3 regions of the Ignatzschineria sp. 22MB058224 genome follow, and region 2 is predicted to be linked to each of the others. Evidence: riboswitches for the same ligand, from Rfam matches in the RefSeq annotation. Region 2 holds a riboswitch; each other region holds the start of a gene.
What was found. Region 2 has a riboswitch for thiamine pyrophosphate ahead of thiB (thiamine ABC transporter substrate binding subunit). Riboswitches for the same ligand answer to the same signal wherever they lie in the genome.

Region 1 (3,278 bases), 510 kb from region 2:
TCGATTACTTTAAACAGTCTAGATCTATAAACAGGATTAATTATGATGTAATTATTCCGGTCACTGGACTGCTTGCCGTTGGTGTCAGTTTCATTGGCATTCGTTTGGCTTCATACCCTAAACGCCCTGCTTCTACGGCAAGTCTCATCGCTCTACTCATTTTGATTGGATCTTCACTATAAGCGACTGCACTATTCATTAATACACCATCTGCACCGAGCTCCATCGCATAAGCAACATCCTTGGGGCTTCCTAATCCCGCATCAACAATCACCGGCACAGTTGCTTGCTCGATAATATATTGTAGATTCACAGGATTCATAATTCCCAATCCACTTCCAATCGGCGAAGCCCCCGGCATAATGGCATGACACCCCATCTCTTGCAGTCGTCTTGCTAAAACAACATCATCAGAGGTATAAACTAAAACAGTCATTCCTTCTGCTAATAACATTTCAGTCGCTTTCAACGTTTCAATTGGATCGGGAAGCAATGTCTTTTTACAACCAATCACTTCAACCTTTATCATGTCACAAAGTCCCGATGCATAGGCAAGTTTAGCTGTCCTTACTGCTTCTTCTGCGGTATAAGCGCCAGCAGTATTTGGCAATAATTTATACTTTGAGAGATCAAGCGACTCTAACAAATCTGGCTGCTTGTCATCAAAAATATTCATACGGCGAACTGCAAATGTTAAGACTTCTGTCCCACTCTCTTCCACAGCCCCTTTTTGCTCTTCAAAATTACGATATTTGCCTGTTCCTAAAAATAGACGTGAATTAAACGCAAAATTTCCAATATTTAAAGTCATTTAACCTCCTCCCACAAAATGTACAATTTCAAATTGATCACCCTCGCAAACGGATATCTGCGAATAATCTTCTTTTTTCACCACTTCTCGATTACGCTCAACAATAAAAAAACGACGTTTATCGAGTTTTAAAAATTCGATTAGCTGATGGACTGTTCCAATGGAATCATTAACTATTAGCTCATCACCATTAATAATAATTTTTTTCAAAATATCCTCACTTACAAGCCTAAAACTAGGGGGAGCTCACCATTTTTCGAATATAACGCGCCCGCTCCTGCGCTAAAGATGGATCTAAACGATGACCGACGAGGGGGAAAAAGGCAGACATTATCGCTAACCCCGATACAATAGATGAAACTTTTAACGCTGTTTCTGCATTCATTCCGCCAATTGCAATTAATCGTCCTCTTTTTTCTTTAGCAATACGATATGCTTCCTCCAGACGCTCTATTCCTAATGCGGGATAACTCTTTTCACCCGTTGGAAAAATATGACCTAAATAGAGATAATCATACATAGCGATATTACGTTCAACAGCGCTTACCGAATGTATTGAACGACCAAATTTCATGTCTGGAAATGCCGATTGTAACAGTGCTAAAGAGAGGCTTTTCTCAGTCAGATGTGTTCGAGGTATTTTAAAAGCATGCGCAATATCCGCACGATCATTCACAATTAATTTATCTTTATCAATACCCTGATCTATCATTCCTTCAATTAAACGAGCAAGAGATTTTGCTGAACGTGACTTTTCACGCAATTGGATAAAATCGACAAATGGTAAAATCGCGATAATTGTCTCAATCAGATTCTCATCAGAAATCGCAGATAGGTTAGGAGTGACAGCATGTAACAACACCATATTTACTCAATTCTCCATTGCAGAGAAAAGGGTAATAGAACCATGAAAGTTGCTTCAGCACATTAGAAAAACTCTCCTGTCATTCACCGCTTTCCTCCGCTAGTATTAACTAGATCAGGTTATAAGAGTCCCGAAGTTTCACTTCAATCTCAGCTGTTAACAACAGCACCTCTAGGGGAATATTAATTTCATCAAAGTATAGAAGATCTCCCTAATTAGAGCAACTCTCTTTTCAAGAGTGCTTGATATCTCAGTCACTAAAAATACCTAAATTTACCAAATATTGACAAATGTCAATATTTCTATTGCTAATGTGTAGTGTCAAAGATTTTTTATTTTATCAATTAAACGGAGACTTATAGAATATGGATAAGTATATTCCTAGCGATCCTTCCCGTCGGAAATTTCTGATTGGAAGTTGCGCTATATCAGCATTTATGTTGATGAGCCCCTATACCTTTGCGGCAAACTTTACTGAACAAAATGATGAGGTGAAGTTAGCTAGATTCCTCACAAATAAACAGCTTGATCCTCTACTTGTTGAAAGAGCCTTTGATGCCCTTGCGAAAGTAAATAGTAACTTTCAAGCAGAAGCAAAAGAGCTTTTAACATTTATCAATAATGGTCAGTATTCAAATATCGATACGCTAAAAAATAATCCTATCTTTAAAGAGAAATATCAAAATACGGCAAAAGATATTATTGCCGTATTCTATCTCGGCTACGCTGGTACTCCTCTCCCTCAACGTGCGCATGATGGTGTTCAATTTGTAACTTATACCGAAATTGAAACCTACAAGCTCACTCAGAAATATACCCCAATCCCTGGTTATTCTCGATGGACAACCAATTATTGGGCAACTCTTCCAAAAGCGTAATAGATTTCAATAGAGGACAAAATAATGAGTACAAAAACATATGATGCTGATGTTATCGTCATCGGCTCCGGAGCAGTCGGATCAAATGTCGCCAACGAGCTCGCAATGAAAGGAAAGTCAGTTATTTTATTAGAAGCAGGACCTAGTGTTCCGCGTTGGAAATTATTGGAAAACTTTAAGAACTCCGGCCGTCACTATGACCGTAATAATGCTTATCCCAATAATCCTTGGGCACCAACGAGTAACCAAGAAGGATATTTAGAGAATGAAGGTTCATTTAAAATGATGCCGGGAATGCTCAAACTTGTTGGCGGAACAACTGCTCACTGGGGGGGAGCTACATGGCGTTATACCCCAAGTGACTTTAAAATAAAATCACTCTACGGTGTCGGTCGCGATTGGCCAATGACCTATGAAGATTTAGAACCATATTATGTACGTGCAGAATATGCTATTGGCGTTGCAGGTAATGATGCAGAGGATCAATCAGGTGTCAATCCTGGAAAAGCCTTCCCTCCACGCTCAAAACCATATCCAATTGAGCCTGAAGCAGATATTTATATGACAAAAAAGATCAAAGAAGCTCTTCAGCCCGCAGGTATTGCTGTAATTCATGAGCCAACTGTCCGTATCCCTAAATCATACGATGGGCGACCTGGCTGTCAAGGTAATAATAACTGTGATCAGATCTGCCCGATTGGTACACTCTATAATGGATCCGTTC
Region 2 (3,278 bases):
GGAGAAGTGTTGCAAGCCAGCCACTTTTGCCATAGATCGAGAGAATACCAAAAACCGCCACCAAAACCGGAAGGACTAAGGTCATTGCTGAGAGGCGAAGCAGCAATGTGCGCCCGACAAATCGGCGACGATAGAGCGCTCGAGCTAGCAAAATCGCCGGACCGACCGAGAGCAGTGTCGACAGTAGCGCCTGATAGAAGGTAAAGCCGATAATATGCCACAGATAGCGATCCCCAAAAATCTTCGCAAGAGAGATTGAAGGGGAGAAGCACCAGAGCGCCCCAAAGGCAAGAAGCGCCACAGTCACGAGGATCGTTGAGGCGATCAAGCCGGGGATCAATTGCCGATTAATCATAGAGAGGAATCATAAAAGTTATCACGAATAGTCATCACGGATAGTCATTACAATTTCTATCGACTTACGGCAAATTGCCACAGTTTGATCCAATTTTGGCGCTCTTTCGCCACCTCTTCTGCACCAAAGAGTAGCGCTTTTGCCGGCAATGGTAATGCTTTATAGACCGGAGGAAGCGGGATATCGATCACAGGATACATCCAGTTGGTGGTCGGTAAAGTCTCCTGAAATTCTGGCGTTAACATAAATTGGAGAAATTGATCGGCAAGTTCGGGATGGGGGCTTGCTTTCAATTTTGCCGCCACCTCAATCTGTAGATAGTGTCCTTCATCAAAGAGTGCGGCTGCGTAGTTATCATCATTATCATAGAGCATCTGATAGCCCGGCGATGCGGTATAGCTTAAGACAAAATCGCTCTCACCTTTCAGGAAGAGCCCGTATGATTCGCTCCAACCTTTGGTTACCGTGACGGTCTTTTTCGCCATCTTTTGCCATGCAGATTCAGTCTCCTGACCGTAGATCTTCTCCATCCAGAGAAGAAGGCCTAATCCCGGCGTACTTGTGCGCGGATCTTGGTAGATGATGCTCCACTTGTTTTCAGGATCTAGGAGCTCATCCATATTTGTTGGGGGATTATCGATCTTTCGTTTATCGTAGATAAAGGCAAAGTAGCCATAATCGTAGGGGATAAAGGTTTTGTTCTCCCATTCGATCGGTAATTTCAACATTGATTGATCAATATTCGCCGGCGTAAAGAGATCAGTCTCTTCTGCGGCGGCAATCAGGTTATTATCGAGTCCGAGGATCAGATCCGCCTTACTCTTTTTCCCCTCCATGCGCAGACGATTGAGAAGCGAAACGCCATCGCCGAGAGAGACTAGTTTTAATTCACAATCGCACGTTTTTTCAAAGCGCTCTTTAATCAGCGGCCCCGGACCCCATTCGGCGACGAAGGAATCGTAGGTATAGACGGTCAATGTCGGTTTTTCAGCAAAAGCCAGCGTCGTTAAGCTCGACAATAATAGCGATGCCACCAACAAAGTTCGGTGAAGTGGTTTACGAAAAGAGTGGGAAAGGCGCTTAAGGGGGGAAGAAAGGGTTCGATTTATCATAACGGCTCCTGTGTAAGTGTGTCACAGGATTTGAGGAAGAGCCCGCAGGCATCTCGATTCTCAAATCCCTCCGCCGGTATTGTCCGGATCAGGTTCGACGGGTGAAATCTCAGCTCTCCTTGAGCGATCAAACTCGACCGGCTCTCAAGTAACAGCACCCCGTTGAGATAGAGCTATTGTAGAAGCTTTGATAACTTCTGTAAACAGAGCAAGATTTTAAGTAAAAAGCCCATGTCGGGACCTTTTCGAGGTCCGGTATCAATAATGCCCATATTACCGGCGCGTAACTTCTGGAAGAATGCGATAGTAAGATCCGGCACCGCATCAGCCCACTTTATTTCAGTATGATTAATCGTTAAGGTAGCGATACTTGCCGGCATGCACCTTTTGGATGTACGCAGTAGTAATCTCCGGCAACTCAACAGCCTCTTTTGTCTCAATGAATCATTTTGATGATTCTTAAGAGAGTTTGTTGAGCGGCGGGAGCCAACCATTTTGTTCTTTTAACCGGTGCATGCCCGCAGTTTGGCGCTTTCAGCGCCGAGGAGAAAGAGATCTATGCAAAATAGATCAGTCGGTAATTGAGGATTGCCCATTGCCGGCATGAGATCTGTGAAAGCGTGCAGAGGTGATTTCCGGCAACTCATTAACCTTTGTTGTTTCAACAAATAAGAAGGTTTATATAGAAGGGCGGGAACTTACCAACTCAATTTTTTTACTGGTGCATGCCCGCAGTTTGGCATCGATAATGCCTATTTACCGGCGCGTAACTTTTGGAAGAGTGCGATAGTAAGATCCGGCAATTCATCAGCTTTTTTGTTTCGATTAACCATTTGAAGCATTTTTACGATTATATGCACATTGTAGGTTATCGATTCCGATCTTAAACTTCCCTATAAAGAAATAATTTACTCTCTTTGGTTTTCATTTCTCGGCTTAGCGCTAGGGGGGCGAGCGCTTTTTCGAGATCGAAGGTGGCTTTGACCGGCATCTCTAGGGAGAGAGAGGTTAAGTTTGAGAGAATGGGATTTCCCGCTAAAATCTCTAAAAGTGGAGTATAGAGATCATGGAAAAAAGGGGGGTCGAGGAAGAGATGTTGCCGGGGATATTGGGGTAACTGCTCGAGAAGCGCTTGATGAAGGGGGCTTCCCGGCGTTAAGGCTTCTAAGGCACTTCCTTTGATTAGCTGATAGCGCTCTTCAGGCACTTTAAGTGTGCGGAGATTCTGCGTTAAAGTACGAAAGACATTGGCATCCTTTTCGATAAATATCGCTCGCTTAGTACCACGAGAGAGTGCCTCAATCCCTAAAGCACCGGTGCCGGCAAAGGCATCAATCACAATTGCACCGGGTGTAGCCATCTGTAACCAGTTAAAGAGCGTTTCGCGAACGCGTGAAGCGGTCGGGCGTAATCCATCGGTATCGATCACTTCAATCTTACGGGAGCGATATTCGCCCCCAATAATCTGTACCGAATGTCTCATTATTTCATCACCTCTGCCTCAGTCACCTTGGCAACTTCCCTCTCTTCCGCGCTTTGCATCTTAGCTGTTTCCACCATATTTTCTGTTTCTGCCGTTACGGCTTTCTCTCTCTTTGTCTCTTTGGGTTTGATCGGCGCCGTTAAAGCTTTGATCTCCGCTTCTGTCGGGATCTTTGAGACATTGAGCGAAGGGACAATATGGCCACGAATCCAGCTCTCTGTCTCTTTGGCAAGTTCTGAAGTCGTCCGTGATTCTGCTTCGATCGGTGCGCCAATCACAATGGTGATAATCCCCGGCTCTTTGAGAAAACGGCCTTTCGGTGCGGCAA
Region 3 (3,278 bases), 180 kb from region 2:
CTTGTGGGAGCGTTTCATCATGATACTCACGCGCAAGCTCTGGATCTAAACCGAGATTGAATTGATCTTCCCAGCGGAATTCAAAACGTGCTTTTGAGAGTGCATCATCTCGTTTTTGTGCATTTGGATGCCCTTTCGCTAAGTCAGCCGCATGTGCCGCTAACTTATAGGTGACAACGCCGGCACGCACATCTTCACGGTTTGGAAGACCTAAATGCTCTTTCGGCGTCACATAGCAGAGCATTGCTGTACCATACCAAGCGATCTGTGCGGCACCAATTGCTGAAGTAATATGATCATATCCCGGAGCAATATCGGTCGTTAATGGGCCTAATGTATAGAAAGGCGCATCGTGACAATACTTCTCCTGCATCTCCATATTCTCTTTGATCTTATTCATCGGCACATGTCCTGGGCCTTCGATCATCGTCTGTACATCGTGCTTCCAGGCAATCTCTGTCAATTCACCGAGCGTCTTAAGTTCTGCAAATTGCGCTTCATCATTAGCATCTGCAATCGATCCTGGACGCAGGCCATCACCTAATGAGAAAGAGATATCATACTGCTTCATGATCTCGCAGATCTCTTCAAAGTTCTCATAGATAAAGTTCTCTTTATGGTGCGCTAAACACCATTGCGCCATGATCGATCCACCACGAGAAACAATGCCGGTCACACGATTAGCCGTCATTGGAATATAGCGGAGTAGAACGCCGGCATGAATTGTAAAGTAATCGACCCCCTGCTCTGCTTGCTCAATCAGCGTATCGCGGAAAACTTCCCAGTTGAGATCTTCAGCAATGCCATTCACCTTTTCAAGCGCTTGATAGATCGGCACTGTTCCGATCGGCACCGCGGAGTTACGGATGATCCACTCACGCGTTTTATGGATATCTTTTCCTGTTGAGAGATCCATGACGTTATCAGCGCCCCAACGGGTTGCCCAAGTCATCTTCTCCACTTCCTCTTCGATATTGGAGGTGATCGCTGAGTTACCGATATTGGCATTGATCTTCACATGGAAATTTTTACCAATAATCATCGGCTCTGCTTCAGGATGATTGATATTTGAGGGAATAATCGCCCGTCCTGCAGCGACTTCATCACGTACAAACTCCGGCGTCATCCCTTCGCGAATGGCGATAAACTCCATCTCCGGCGTAATGATTCCTTTACGTGCATAGTGCATCTGTGTCACATTCATGCCCGGCTTAGCACGCAGAGGTTTACGCTTTAACCCCGGGAATACGCCCTCATTGATACGTGGATCATCTTCACGCTTGTAGCCATCATCGCGCGCGCTCTTTTTGCGGCCATAATACTCCTCCACATCACCGCGCTCTATCACCCAATCTCTTTTGAGTGCCGGCAGCCCTTTTGTGAGATCCACTTGATAATTCTCATCGGTATAAGGACCACTAGTATCGTAGACGCGAAATGGTTCATTCTTCTCGATCACTTCCCCTTTCGGGCCAAGCGTATCGCTCAATTCAATCTCACGAAATGGCACTAAAATATCGGGTCGACTGCCTTCAACATAGACTTTGCGACTCTTGGGAAACTGCTTCATTAATTGGATTTTTTGAGTCATAAAACCTCTCCTTTATTATTTTGATCAATAAAGACGAGATTCTGGCACGGGCGTAAAATGACATTGTAAGCAATATAGAGATGACAATAAATTGACGACAATTATCATCAAAAATTGATAAATATATTTTCAAATTATTGTACTTTTTGCTAATAGTGACTTCCCTACGCTGGTACTAGCCAGATCAGGTCCAAAGGGTTTAAGCAAAAGCTAATCTCAGCTCTCTAAAGAGCTCCCCTAGCGAATTGATACTTTGTATCAAGAGTGTAGTTATAGCCTGTTTAGGCCTAAAAATCAAAGTTTCTCGGATACAAATATTCCATTATCAAAATTTAGACAACAGATGATTCATCTTATTCTAAATTGCACTAGTAATTTGTTTCTCTAATAAAAACCTGTTTCAAAAATAACGGATGATTTACACATAAAAAACCGTATCTTACAAAGATACGGTTCACTGAGGATTGAGGGGGGGAATTGATGAATAAAGTTTTATCTAATCGCTAATAGTAAGGACATAATCTATTTTTCTAAATAACGGTCAACACTCCAAAGCCCAGCACCATGCGCCATCAAATAGATAAACCCGCCTGCGATTGCAATATTTTTCATAAAGGATGTTGCATCTTCGGGGGCTCCGTGAAAAATAAACGCAGTCGCGATATTAAAAATAATCATAAAAAATGCCACAAAACGCGTTTGAAAACCAATAAGAATTGCAAGTCCGCCACCGAGTTCAAGTAGAATAACGAGCCATAATAGTCCTTCTGGCAATCCCTTTGATGCCATATATGCAGCGGTTCCTGAAAAACCGAAGATTTTCCCCCATCCAGACACAATAAAAAGATATGCTAAGAAAGCACGACCCACCAACATGAGTAACGATTGGGCTCCAGCTGATGAAACACTATTTTTAACAAAAACATTTGGATTAAACATTCGTCATTCCTCTTGAAAAAAACTAACATGCAATTTTGTATAATTTTGAATAAATTAAAATCATTCTAATGAACTAATCTATCGCTTTATTAACCCATCAAAATATTTAACATGTGGTTATAGTAGAGTTTCTTTTAGAGTGCTGATATAGAAGAATGGAAAATCATTATTTCCATTTTTGCATTAATGCTCGACATAAAAGGCAATGAAATTTATGAGTACCATCTCCAAAAAAATTGATCTGGAAGATATCTACCTTTTTTGTAAAGTCGCGGAATGCAATAGTTTTACAGAGGCAGCCATTTTACTAGGAACAACTCCATCTTCTATCAGTAAAGCAATCGCACGTTTAGAAAAAAAACTCTCCTTGAAACTTTTTATTCGTTCCACGCGTGCAATGCGTTTAACAGAAGAAGGGATAAGCTATTATGAGGTCTGTAAAAAATCTATTGATGAAATTTTGGCGATGGAAAATCAATTAGCAGCGAACGTTAAACCCCATGGTACATTGCGGATTAGTGCACCAGATAGTTATGGCGTTACAGTATTAATTCCTAACCTCTCCCCTTTTATTGAACAAAATCGTCATAATCTTCAATTAGAGATCAGTTTAGGCAATCACTTTGTGAACTTTACTAAAGAACCATTTGATTTAGCGATTAGGATTGGCGAGCTTGAAGAGACACGTGTCATTGCAAAACATCTACATACAACCGAATTTAAATTAGTTGCTTCACCACGTTACTTA

Region 1: linked by a shared signal. The riboswitch ahead of ACPF7B_RS06765 (thiamine phosphate synthase) and the one ahead of thiB (thiamine ABC transporter substrate binding subunit) in region 2 are both predicted to bind thiamine pyrophosphate.
Region 3: linked by a shared signal. The riboswitch ahead of thiC (phosphomethylpyrimidine synthase ThiC) and the one ahead of thiB (thiamine ABC transporter substrate binding subunit) in region 2 are both predicted to bind thiamine pyrophosphate.

Annotation. Positions count from the first base shown of each region.
Region 1 covers NZ_CP187366.1:1,535,323-1,538,600, forward strand. The annotation lists gene ACPF7B_RS06755 (thiazole synthase) at 41-811, opposite strand; gene thiS (sulfur carrier protein ThiS) at 812-1,021, opposite strand; gene ACPF7B_RS06765 (thiamine phosphate synthase) at 1,047-1,676, opposite strand; TPP riboswitch at 1,751-1,859, opposite strand; gene ACPF7B_RS06770 (sugar dehydrogenase complex small subunit) at 2,042-2,554, shown strand; gene ACPF7B_RS06775 (GMC family oxidoreductase) at 2,579-3,278, shown strand, end outside.
Region 2 covers NZ_CP187366.1:2,049,171-2,052,448, forward strand. The annotation lists gene thiP (thiamine/thiamine pyrophosphate ABC transporter permease ThiP) at 1-355, opposite strand, end outside; gene thiB (thiamine ABC transporter substrate binding subunit) at 412-1,467, opposite strand; TPP riboswitch at 1,515-1,639, opposite strand; gene ACPF7B_RS09025 (hypothetical protein) at 1,641-1,847, opposite strand; gene ACPF7B_RS09030 (hypothetical protein) at 1,971-2,114, opposite strand; gene rsmD (16S rRNA (guanine(966)-N(2))-methyltransferase RsmD) at 2,351-2,950, opposite strand; gene ACPF7B_RS09040 (lysophospholipid acyltransferase family protein) at 2,950-3,278, opposite strand, start outside.
Region 3 covers NZ_CP187366.1:38,058-41,335, reverse strand. The annotation lists gene thiC (phosphomethylpyrimidine synthase ThiC) at 1-1,591, opposite strand, end outside; TPP riboswitch at 1,736-1,840, opposite strand; gene ACPF7B_RS00105 (DoxX family protein) at 2,114-2,530, opposite strand; gene ACPF7B_RS00100 (LysR family transcriptional regulator) at 2,745-3,278, shown strand, end outside.